Regions from separate parts of the Azospira sp. I09 genome, predicted to be linked through region 3. Evidence: riboswitches for the same ligand, from Rfam matches in the RefSeq annotation. Region 3 holds a riboswitch; each other region holds the start of a gene.
What was found. A riboswitch is a leader RNA that binds a small molecule or an ion and turns the genes downstream of it on or off. The one in region 3 is predicted to bind cobalamin.
Positions count from the first base shown of each region.

Region 1: it holds a riboswitch for cobalamin, as region 3 does, so the genes downstream of both, AZSP09_RS13750 (TonB-dependent receptor) here and AZSP09_RS01975 (energy-coupling factor ABC transporter permease) in region 3, are expected to answer to the same signal.
Region 2: it holds a riboswitch for cobalamin, as region 3 does, so the genes downstream of both, AZSP09_RS06665 (ribonucleoside-diphosphate reductase subunit alpha) here and AZSP09_RS01975 (energy-coupling factor ABC transporter permease) in region 3, are expected to answer to the same signal.
Region 4: it holds a riboswitch for cobalamin, as region 3 does, so the genes downstream of both, AZSP09_RS17910 (acyl-CoA thioesterase) here and AZSP09_RS01975 (energy-coupling factor ABC transporter permease) in region 3, are expected to answer to the same signal.

Region 1 is NZ_AP021844.1:2,941,319-2,943,508, reverse strand. Features, by position in the region: gene AZSP09_RS13770 (EVE domain-containing protein) at 1-134, opposite strand, end outside; RNA gene ssrS (6S RNA) at 221-400, opposite strand; gene AZSP09_RS13760 (cell division protein ZapA) at 438-767, opposite strand; gene AZSP09_RS13755 (hypothetical protein) at 764-967, opposite strand; cobalamin riboswitch at 1,110-1,320, shown strand; gene AZSP09_RS13750 (TonB-dependent receptor) at 1,319-2,190, shown strand, end outside.
Region 2 is NZ_AP021844.1:1,431,915-1,434,104, forward strand. Features, by position in the region: gene AZSP09_RS06660 (hypothetical protein) at 1-245, shown strand, start outside; cobalamin riboswitch at 442-692, shown strand; gene AZSP09_RS06665 (ribonucleoside-diphosphate reductase subunit alpha) at 822-2,190, shown strand, end outside.
Region 3 is NZ_AP021844.1:420,099-422,288, reverse strand. Features, by position in the region: gene AZSP09_RS20205 (acyl-CoA thioesterase) at 1-117, opposite strand, end outside; cobalamin riboswitch at 285-501, opposite strand; cobalamin riboswitch at 571-784, shown strand; gene AZSP09_RS01975 (energy-coupling factor ABC transporter permease) at 921-1,598, shown strand; gene AZSP09_RS01970 (energy-coupling factor ABC transporter substrate-binding protein) at 1,595-1,966, shown strand; gene cbiQ (cobalt ECF transporter T component CbiQ) at 1,960-2,190, shown strand, end outside.
Region 4 is NZ_AP021845.1:52,093-54,282, forward strand. Features, by position in the region: gene AZSP09_RS17905 (TonB-dependent receptor domain-containing protein) at 1-37, opposite strand, end outside; cobalamin riboswitch at 146-353, opposite strand; cobalamin riboswitch at 530-730, shown strand; gene AZSP09_RS17910 (acyl-CoA thioesterase) at 850-1,656, shown strand; gene AZSP09_RS17915 (ribonucleoside-diphosphate reductase subunit alpha) at 1,682-2,190, shown strand, end outside.

The sequences.
Region 1 (2,190 bases), 1.2 Mb from region 3:
AAGAGCACGCCGTCGCCCAGCTTCATGGCATCGCGCATGAAATTGCGGGCCTGGTAGTTGCGCACGCCGAACCAGGGCACCCGGCCGAGACGGGCCAGGTCGTCGATGGACACTTCGTCCGGCTCGGATTTCATCAGCCAGTAAGCCATGGGCGAACAGGGGAAAAGAGGGGCCACAAAAGGAAACAGCGCGGTGGATTGCTCGCACCGCGCTGCTGTATTAGGCCCCCGCCTGTGCCGTTAGGCCGGCATCCTGAACCTGAGTTCAGAGTGGTCGCTTGCCGTCCGCATCAGGTGCACCCGACGAAGGGCGCTCACAACAGCGGATGAGTGGTTCGCGGCCGATGCCAATTAGCATTGGTTCAAGGAATATATGGCCTTGACGAACACCGCAGGGGACAATCGGCGGAAACTTTTTCTGGTGCGGCCAAGAAGGCTTCAGAACAAGGGTTCCTGGCCTTGGAGGGCCGCGTCCAACTGTGTTTCCATGGCTCCGATTCTACGCTGAAAGTCAGAGCCGTCAACGGGGGTTTCAGGATTTTCTGCGGGGCTCTCCGCCTTCCCGGCGGAAAGCAGTTCGTGGGCGATATTCAGGGCCGCCATGACCGCCACGCGCTCGGCGGCAGCAGTCTTACTCTTGGCTGCGATGTCCTGCATCTTGCGGTCCACATAGGCGACGGCAGCCAGCAGCGCTTCCTGTTCGCCGGGCGGACAGGCCACCCGGTATTCGCGGCCGAGGATGGCCACGTCGATGAAATTGCCGCTCATGCCTTGCCCTCCTCCGGCAACTGCTCGGCCAGCGCCTCGAGGCGGACACGGGCCGCCTCCATGCGCTCGACCAGACGCAGGCGCTCGTCTTCCGCGCTGGCCAGTCGGGCGCGCAGTTCCTGGTTCTCGGCCCGCAGGCTGTGGCAGAGGTTGACCACCTGCGCCACCTTGCCCTCGAGGGCATCCAATTGCTTAGTCATAGGCGCGAACTATAGAGGCCAAAAACACGCAAGGTCAAGGACTAAGACCATATTTTGAATGTGTTTTATGCCGAAGCGCCCAGGCGCCGGCCTCGCCATACAGGCAGGTATGGAGTACCATCCGCCCCCGTTGTTCCACCAGGGACAACGCTCCGCGTCAGGTGCCGCGGGAGGAGTCCTCCTCCGCGGTTAAACGGGAAACAGGTGCGCGCCGCCAGCAGCGGCGCAATGCCTGTGCTGCCCCCGCAACGGTAAGGAAGTGCGGGTCCATCACGATGCCACTGGGTCACCCCCGGGAAGGCGATGGATCAAGACTTCCGAGCCCGGATACCGGCCTGAACGGAATACCGAGTGAGCCGGATCGGCCCGACCACCATCAGCTCACTTCCTTCGCCACCTTCCGGCATTGCGGGGACGCTCGCCGGATACGAGGAGTCTCACCTCATGAAACCATGCATTTCCCTTTCTGCAGCCTCCCTCGGCCTGCTGTTCACCGCCCACACCCACGCCCAAAGCACGGAACTGGAAACCATTAAGGTAACAGCAACCCGCGTTGCTTATGCTGAGGCAGACGCCGCCTACGCTGCCGAAATACACACCCGGCCGATGATTGACCGCTCCGGGGCCCAAACCCTTTTCGACTACCTAGCCCAGCATAGCTCGGTAAATGTTGCCCCCAGCTTTGGCAACCGTTTTACCCCCATGCTCGACATGCGCGGCTACGGCAGCGAGAACGGCTACCAGAATATTGCCGTCAGCCTCGACGGACAGCGCCTGAACAATATCGACATGGTGCCCCAACTGCTGGGCGCCATTCCCTTATCCGCCATCGACCGTATTGAAATCACCAAAGGGAGCGGTTCCGTTCTCAACGGGGATGGCGCCATGGCAGGTACGATCCAGATTCATACCCGCCCCTATTCAGGTATCTCTATCGGCGCCTATACCGGTACCGACGGCGCGCTAGGGCTGAACACTGCTGCTGGCACGCAAGGCGAGAACTACAGCATTTCCGCCAGCGCCGACCACAGCAAGCATGGCGGATATAGTCAGGCGGATATCAGCGGCCATAAGGATTCCTCCGAAATGCGCAATGAACGAGCTGCGCTGAAGGTACGTCCTCTGCGTGATCTATGGCTGAACGTCGATGTCTCCAGTACCTACATCGACACTCGCTACCCCAACGCACTATCCCAAGCCCAGTTTGATGCAGACCCTTCACA
Region 2 (2,190 bases), 1.0 Mb from region 3:
ACGCGTACTACAGCGCCTACTACGCCAATGACGGACGCGCCCGCGCCGGCCCGGGAGGGCAGCGTGTTGCAGCGGTCGAAGTCGGCGAAGTTGTGCATGGGGCTGATAAAGGATTCGCGGTTGAAGGCGGAAAAAAATCTGCCGGTAAAAAATTTTTTTGCCACTGCTCCGGCAAAAACGATCCGACGATTATGCAGAAATTCCGGTGGGGCATGCAACAGGAAATTCACAGTTTCTGTGGATAAGTCTGTGGGCCGTTCCGGGACAGTCGGCGAAAAGCCACAGTATTACTGGGGATTAAACACTCTGCCCGTTTTCTGGGCAAAATGCTCCCGGCTGTGGAAAAGACCCTGTCGCCAAATACACTATATGTAGTTGTCTATTACTCTCGTACTACTACCTGTAGTGTCCAACCCCTTGCCCTCCGCTTGAGGGCTGGGGTAAAGTCTCCTCCGCGACGGTTCCCCGATTTTGGGACAAATGGGAATCCGGTGCGGCGATCAAGGAAGTCGGGATCAGACGGATTCCCCGCGAATCCGCAGCGAACTTTCCGCCCATGCCGGAGCTGCCCCCGCAACTGTAAACGGCGAGTTCGATGTCCACGCGTGCCACTGGGAGGCAGTTCCACCGGGAAGGCGGGCATCGGGCCAGGACCCGTGAGCCAGGAAACCTGCCGTCGCCAATTTTTCAGTCTGACCAGGGGCGGGGTGCCCCCCGGTGGATCGGGATTGTCCGCTGTCGGCCGCCATGGGCGTCCCCGCCGGCGCCTCGGCAATCCCGCCGCCCTGGGCCCCCGTTCCGTTGATAACGGGAGTTCCACGATGCAAACCGGCCTCTTCGCCACCCACCAAGCGTCATCCCACCTGCCCTCCGACAATCTGGACGACAGTCTGCCCAACGCCGCCGATCTGGCCGGCCGGGCCCAGTCCTTCGAGGTCATCCGCCGCAACGGTTCGGTGGTGCCCTTCAATGCGGAGAAAATCTCCGTCGCCATGAACAAGGCCTTCCTGGCCGTGCACGGCAGCCAGGGCGCCGCTTCGGCCCGCCTGCGGGATCTGGTCTCCCGCCTCACCGCCATCGTGGTCCAGGCCCTCACCCGGCGCCTGCCCGGCGGCGGCACGGTGCATATCGAAGACATCCAGGACCAGGTGGAGCTGGCCCTGATGCGCTCCGGCGAGCACGACGTGGCCCGGGCCTACGTGCTGTACCGGGAAAAGCGGGCCGCCGAACGGGCCGCCCAGGCGGCGGCCGCCCCCGCTGCCGCAGGCCCCCTGCTGCACGTGGTGGACGGCGACCGCCGCTTCCCCCTGGACCGGGCCGCCCTGCTGCAGCAATGCCGGGAAGCCTGCCAGGGCCTGGCCGATGTGGCTGCCGAAACGGTGCTGGAGCAGGCCCTGCACAACCTCTACGACGGCGTGCCCCTGGCCGCCGTGCGCCAGTCCCTGGTGCTGGCCGCCCGCACCCTGATCGAGCGGGAACCGGGCTACAGCAAGGTGGCCGCCCGCCTGCTGCTGAGCAGCGTGCGCGTCGAAGTGCTGGGCGAGGAAGCCAGCCAGGAGGCCATGGCCGCCCGCTACGCCGAAGCCTTCCCCGGCCTCATCCGCACCGGCGTGGACGCCGAGCTGCTGGATGCCCGCCTCAAGGACTATGACCTGGAACGCCTGGCCGCCGCCCTCAAGGCCGAGCGGGACCTGCAGTTCGACTACCTGGGCCTGCAGACCCTCTACGACCGCTACTTCCTGCACGTGGACGAGCGCCGCATCGAGCTGCCCCAGACCTTCTTCATGCGCGTGGCCATGGGCCTGGCCCTCAACGAGATCGACCGGGAAGCCCGGGCCATCGAGTTCTACAACCTGCTCTCCTCCTTCGACTTCATGAGCAGCACGCCGACCCTGTTCAACAGCGGCACCCGGCATTCCCAGCTCTCCTCCTGCTACCTCACCACCGTCTCCGACGACCTGGAAGGCATTTACCAGTCCATCAAGGAAAACGCCCTGCTGCAGAAGTACGCCGGCGGCCTGGGCAACGACTGGACCCCGGTGCGCTCCCTGGGGGCCCGCATCAAGGGCACCAACGGCAAGAGCCAGGGCGTCATCCCCTTCCTCAAGGTGGTGAATGACACGGCCGTGGCCGTAAACCAGGGCGGCAAGCGCAAGGGCGCCGTCTGCGCCTATCTGGAATCCTGGCATC
Region 3 (2,190 bases):
CATGAGGGTGGCCTGCTGCTGCCGCGGCGAAGTGGACGAAGTGGGGGCGGGATTGGCTTCTACGGGCTGGGCGGCCGTCCCCACGACGGCGCCGATTTCCATTGCTTCCATGCGCATGCGCAACTCCTTGGATGAAGCGGAGCGGGAGCATCGGAGAAGGGCGAACACCCCGGGCCGCGGCAAAGCGGCTCGGAGCGGCAGGCAGCCGAGAGCGGACAACGATGACAGTCAGGGAATGCGCGCATTTACCTTCCTCAGGGGACACCCCGCCCCAACTAGGATTGATATGAAGTAATGCCGCGGCAGGTCTCCTGACTTGCGGGTCGTCACGTTGCGCCAGCCTTCCCGGCAGTATCGCCAGTGGCAAAGAGTGGAGCGCAACGCTCGCCGCCTACAGTTGCGGGGGCAGTTCCGGACTGGAGTCGGGGCGTCGCCGCCCTGTCTCGCACCGGATTCCCTTTTCATCCCCTGGAGGGGGGAACCGAAGCGGGGCCAGTCTAACCCGCCCCGACCGATTCGCCAAACGCCGCGCCTGGCGCGGCGGATTGCCCAGCCCGGGGGGAGTGGGCTATCATCCGCCCCGATTCAGGTGCCGTGCCTCGCGCTCTGCGGGGACGGTGAAACGGGAAGCCGGTGACTCCAGGGACCACCCAGGACAGTCCGGCGCAGCCCCCGCTGCTGTAAGCCAGACGACGCTGCCTCACGCCACTGTGGTTCATCACGGGAAGGCCGGCAGGGAAGGATGAAGGCAAGCCAGAAGACCGGCCTGACATCACAAGTTGCACCATTCCCCGGGGTGACGGGAACGGTTCTGGTGATTTGCCGCCTCCTCGCTGTTCCATCCGCCGCGGCCCTTTATCCGACCTGCCACAACTCCCCCGCCTGGTGCGCCACCGTCATGCTCGCCGAGGGAGAGACTCATGCACATCATGGAAGGCTTCCTGCCCATCGAACACGCCGTGGGCTGGAGCGTCGCCGCCGCCCCCTTCGTCGCCTGGGGCATCCGTTCCGTGAACCGCCGCATCCGCGAAAATCCCGAGCAGCGCATGCTGCTGGGAGTGGCCGCCGCCTTCACCTTCGTCCTCTCGGCCCTGAAGCTGCCCTCGGTCACCGGCAGCTGTTCCCACCCCACCGGCACCGGCCTGGGCGCCGTGCTCTTCGGTCCTGCCGCCATGGCCCCCATCGGCGCCGTGGTGCTGCTGTTCCAGGCCCTGCTGCTGGCCCACGGCGGCCTCACCACCCTGGGCGCAAACATCTTCTCCATGGCCGTGGTGGGACCCTTCGCCGCCTACGGCATCTTCGCCCTGGCCCGCCGCCTCAAGGCATCCCTGGCGGTGAGCGTGTTCCTCGCCGCCAGCCTGGCGGACCTGCTCACCTACGTCACCACCTCGGTGCAACTGGCCTGGGCCTTCCCCGATCCGGTGGGCGGCTTTGGCGCCTCCTTCCTCAAGTTCGCCGGCATCTTCGCCCTCACCCAGATTCCCCTGGCCATCAGCGAGGGCCTGCTCACCGTGGTCATCTGCAACGCCCTGGCCCGCTTCAACCCGCAGGAACTGCAGGACCTGGGCGTGGCCCCGGCGCCGGAGGTGCGGGCATGAAGCGCCACCAGAACCTGCTGCTGCTCATCGCCGTGGTGCTGCTGGCGGCCCTGCCCCTGTGGCTGGTGGAACGGCCCCTGGGGCCGGACGGCCAGCCGGCGGAAATCTTCGGCGGCGCCGACGGCGAGGCCCAGGCCCTCATCACCCGCATCGCCCCGGACTACCAGCCCTGGTTCCAGCCCCTGCTGGAGCCGGCCAGCGGCGAGATCGCCTCCCTTCTCTTCGCCCTGCAGGCGGCCCTCGGCGCCGGCTTCATCGGCTATTACCTGGGCTGCGCCCGCACCCGGGAAAAGCTGCGCCGGGAACAACGACGCGGTGAAGCGGCAGCCCGGTGCGAAGACAAGGACCAGGAAGGGCCGGCGTGCTGATCGAGCAGTCGGCCTACGCCAACCGCTGGCGCGGCGTGGCGCCCCAGGCCAAGGGCCTCTTCGCCCTGGGCGGGGTGACGGCCGCCTTCGTCGCCGCCGCCACCCCGGCCGCCGGGCTCGGCGTGGCCGCCCTGCTGGCGGCCGTGACCATCGGCGGCGCCCGGGTATCGCCCCTGCTCTATCTGCGGGTGGCGGCCCCGGCCCTCTTCTTCCTCGCCATCAGC
Region 4 (2,190 bases), on a different replicon from region 3:
GCAGCAACGCTGCCAGAGGCTTTAGGCGGGTATGCATTGTTTTCCCCTCTCCGACAGGCGTCCCCGCATGCCGGCGTATATGAATAAACAGTGCGAGGGGAAATAACAGGCCACAACAACAGCCGGTGCCACCTCCCCGTAGCACTTTCGCTTGTTGTCGCAGGCCGGTCTCCGGGCTCGCAAGTCTTGACGCGCCGCCTTCCCAGGATGAACCCAGTGGCATTGTGGCGCGCCCGCACTCGCTTACCGTTGCGGGGGCAGCAGCGGGTTAGTCTCGCAAGGAGACGCACCGCTTTCCCGTTTAACCGCGACCAACGAACGTTGGCCGCAGCACCTGAAACGGATCAATTATACATTATTACAGCCTGCCGCCGCCAACTCCCACTGCTCCTGTTAATGAGCGAAGGAGTACGTGGTCATGCTTGGAGTCACTTAAAGCCAAAGTTCACAACATACTATATGTAGTGCCAATCTAATTTTTGTTGACTAGATATAGTAGATACCCCTTGACAGAGCATTCCCCAAAAACTAGACTTTCAAGCATCGAAGGTTCCCCTACGAGGGATTAAAAAGGGAACCCGGTGCCCGGCCGATGGCTGGAAACCCGGGACTGCCCCCGCAACTGTAATCGGCGAGCGCTTCGCCAAACGATGCCACTGGGTTTTCCGGGAAGGCTGGAGAAGCGCGATGACCCGAGAGTCAGGAGACCTGCCCCGATATGTCTTTTTTTCAATTGGGGCGGGGTGTCCCTGACGTGAGGTTGAACATGCGTGTTCCGCAAACTGTCGCTGCTGTCTTGGCTCTAGGGCCAGGGTATGCCATCCCCGCTCGTCACAGCGGAGATGGCAGTTGGCAAGCGAAACCCCCCTTCCTGTAGCAGACGACGTTTCCCAACTCTCCGGCCTGTTCAGGCTCGTTGACGTTGTTTTTCCTGGCCAGGCGAACCACCACGGTACGCTTTTTGGCGGGGCTGCGCTGGCCATGATGGACAAGTTTGCCTTTGTCATGGCCAGCCGCTTTCTCCGACGAACAGTGGTGACGGCGGCACTCTCAGAAACAGATTTTCGCGCACCTGTGCCCGTCGGGCACTTGGCCGAGGTTGACGGAAAAATCGTTAAAGCCGGACGCCGGTCTGTGGAGATCGAGGCCGAACTGGTGGCCGAAGACATGCTGACGGGGAAACGCACCTCCTGCCTATCCGGTCGTTTCGTGATGGTCGGGCAGGAAGGCGATGCGGTTGCCGAGCCGGTGCGGCTACTTCAGTCCGATGATGATCCTCGTGTTGTTCGCGTCGTCGAAATCGTGTTTCCAGGACAAACCGATCATCGCGGCATTCTGCACGGCGGTTTCGCGTTGGACTGGCTGGGCAAGGCCGCACTTGTGGCCGCTAGCCGCCGGGCACGGCAGTCCGTCGTGATGGCGTCGAGCAAGACGCTCGATTTTGTGGCGCCAGCGCGCGTCGGGGACATCGTCGAAACCACGGCCCGCGTCACGGCGATCGGACGGACCTCGCTGACGGTTTCCACCGCCATGACCGCCGAATGCCCGCAGGCCGGTGAGCAGCGCCTATGCACCCGCACCGACTTCGTCTTCGTTGCCGTCGATGACGATGGCCACCCAATTCCCTTACCCCCGGAATCTTCAACCTCTTTCTAGCAATTCCCCTCCTAAGGACGTAACCATGGACCGAGACAAATTCGATTTTTCCATTGCAGCCCTGCAAGTCATTCGCCGCAACGGCGCCGTCGTTCCCTTCGACCCGGAAAAAATTACCGTCGCCCTCACTAAGGCCTTCCTGGCAGTTGAAGGCAGCCAAAGCGCAGTGTCGTCTCGGGTGCGCGAAGTGGTGACCCAACTTACCGATACGGTGCTCCGCTCTCTCACCCGTCGCCTACCCGACGGCGGCTCCGTGCATATCGAGGACATCCAGGATCAGGTCGAACTGGCGCTGATGCGTTCCGGCGAACACGACGTGGCTCGCGCCTATGTGCTTTACCGGGAACGGCGGGCGACCGAGCGGGCAGAGCAGTCCTCACAACTCGCTGAGGCGCACGGAATAACGCTGCACGTCATGATTCATGGCGAACGCCGCCCACTCGACACCGCAGCCTTGCTCAAAATCTGCGAAGCCGCTTGTGCTGGCATCTCCGGCGAGATTTCCGCGCAACTGATTCTCGACCACGCCCTGAA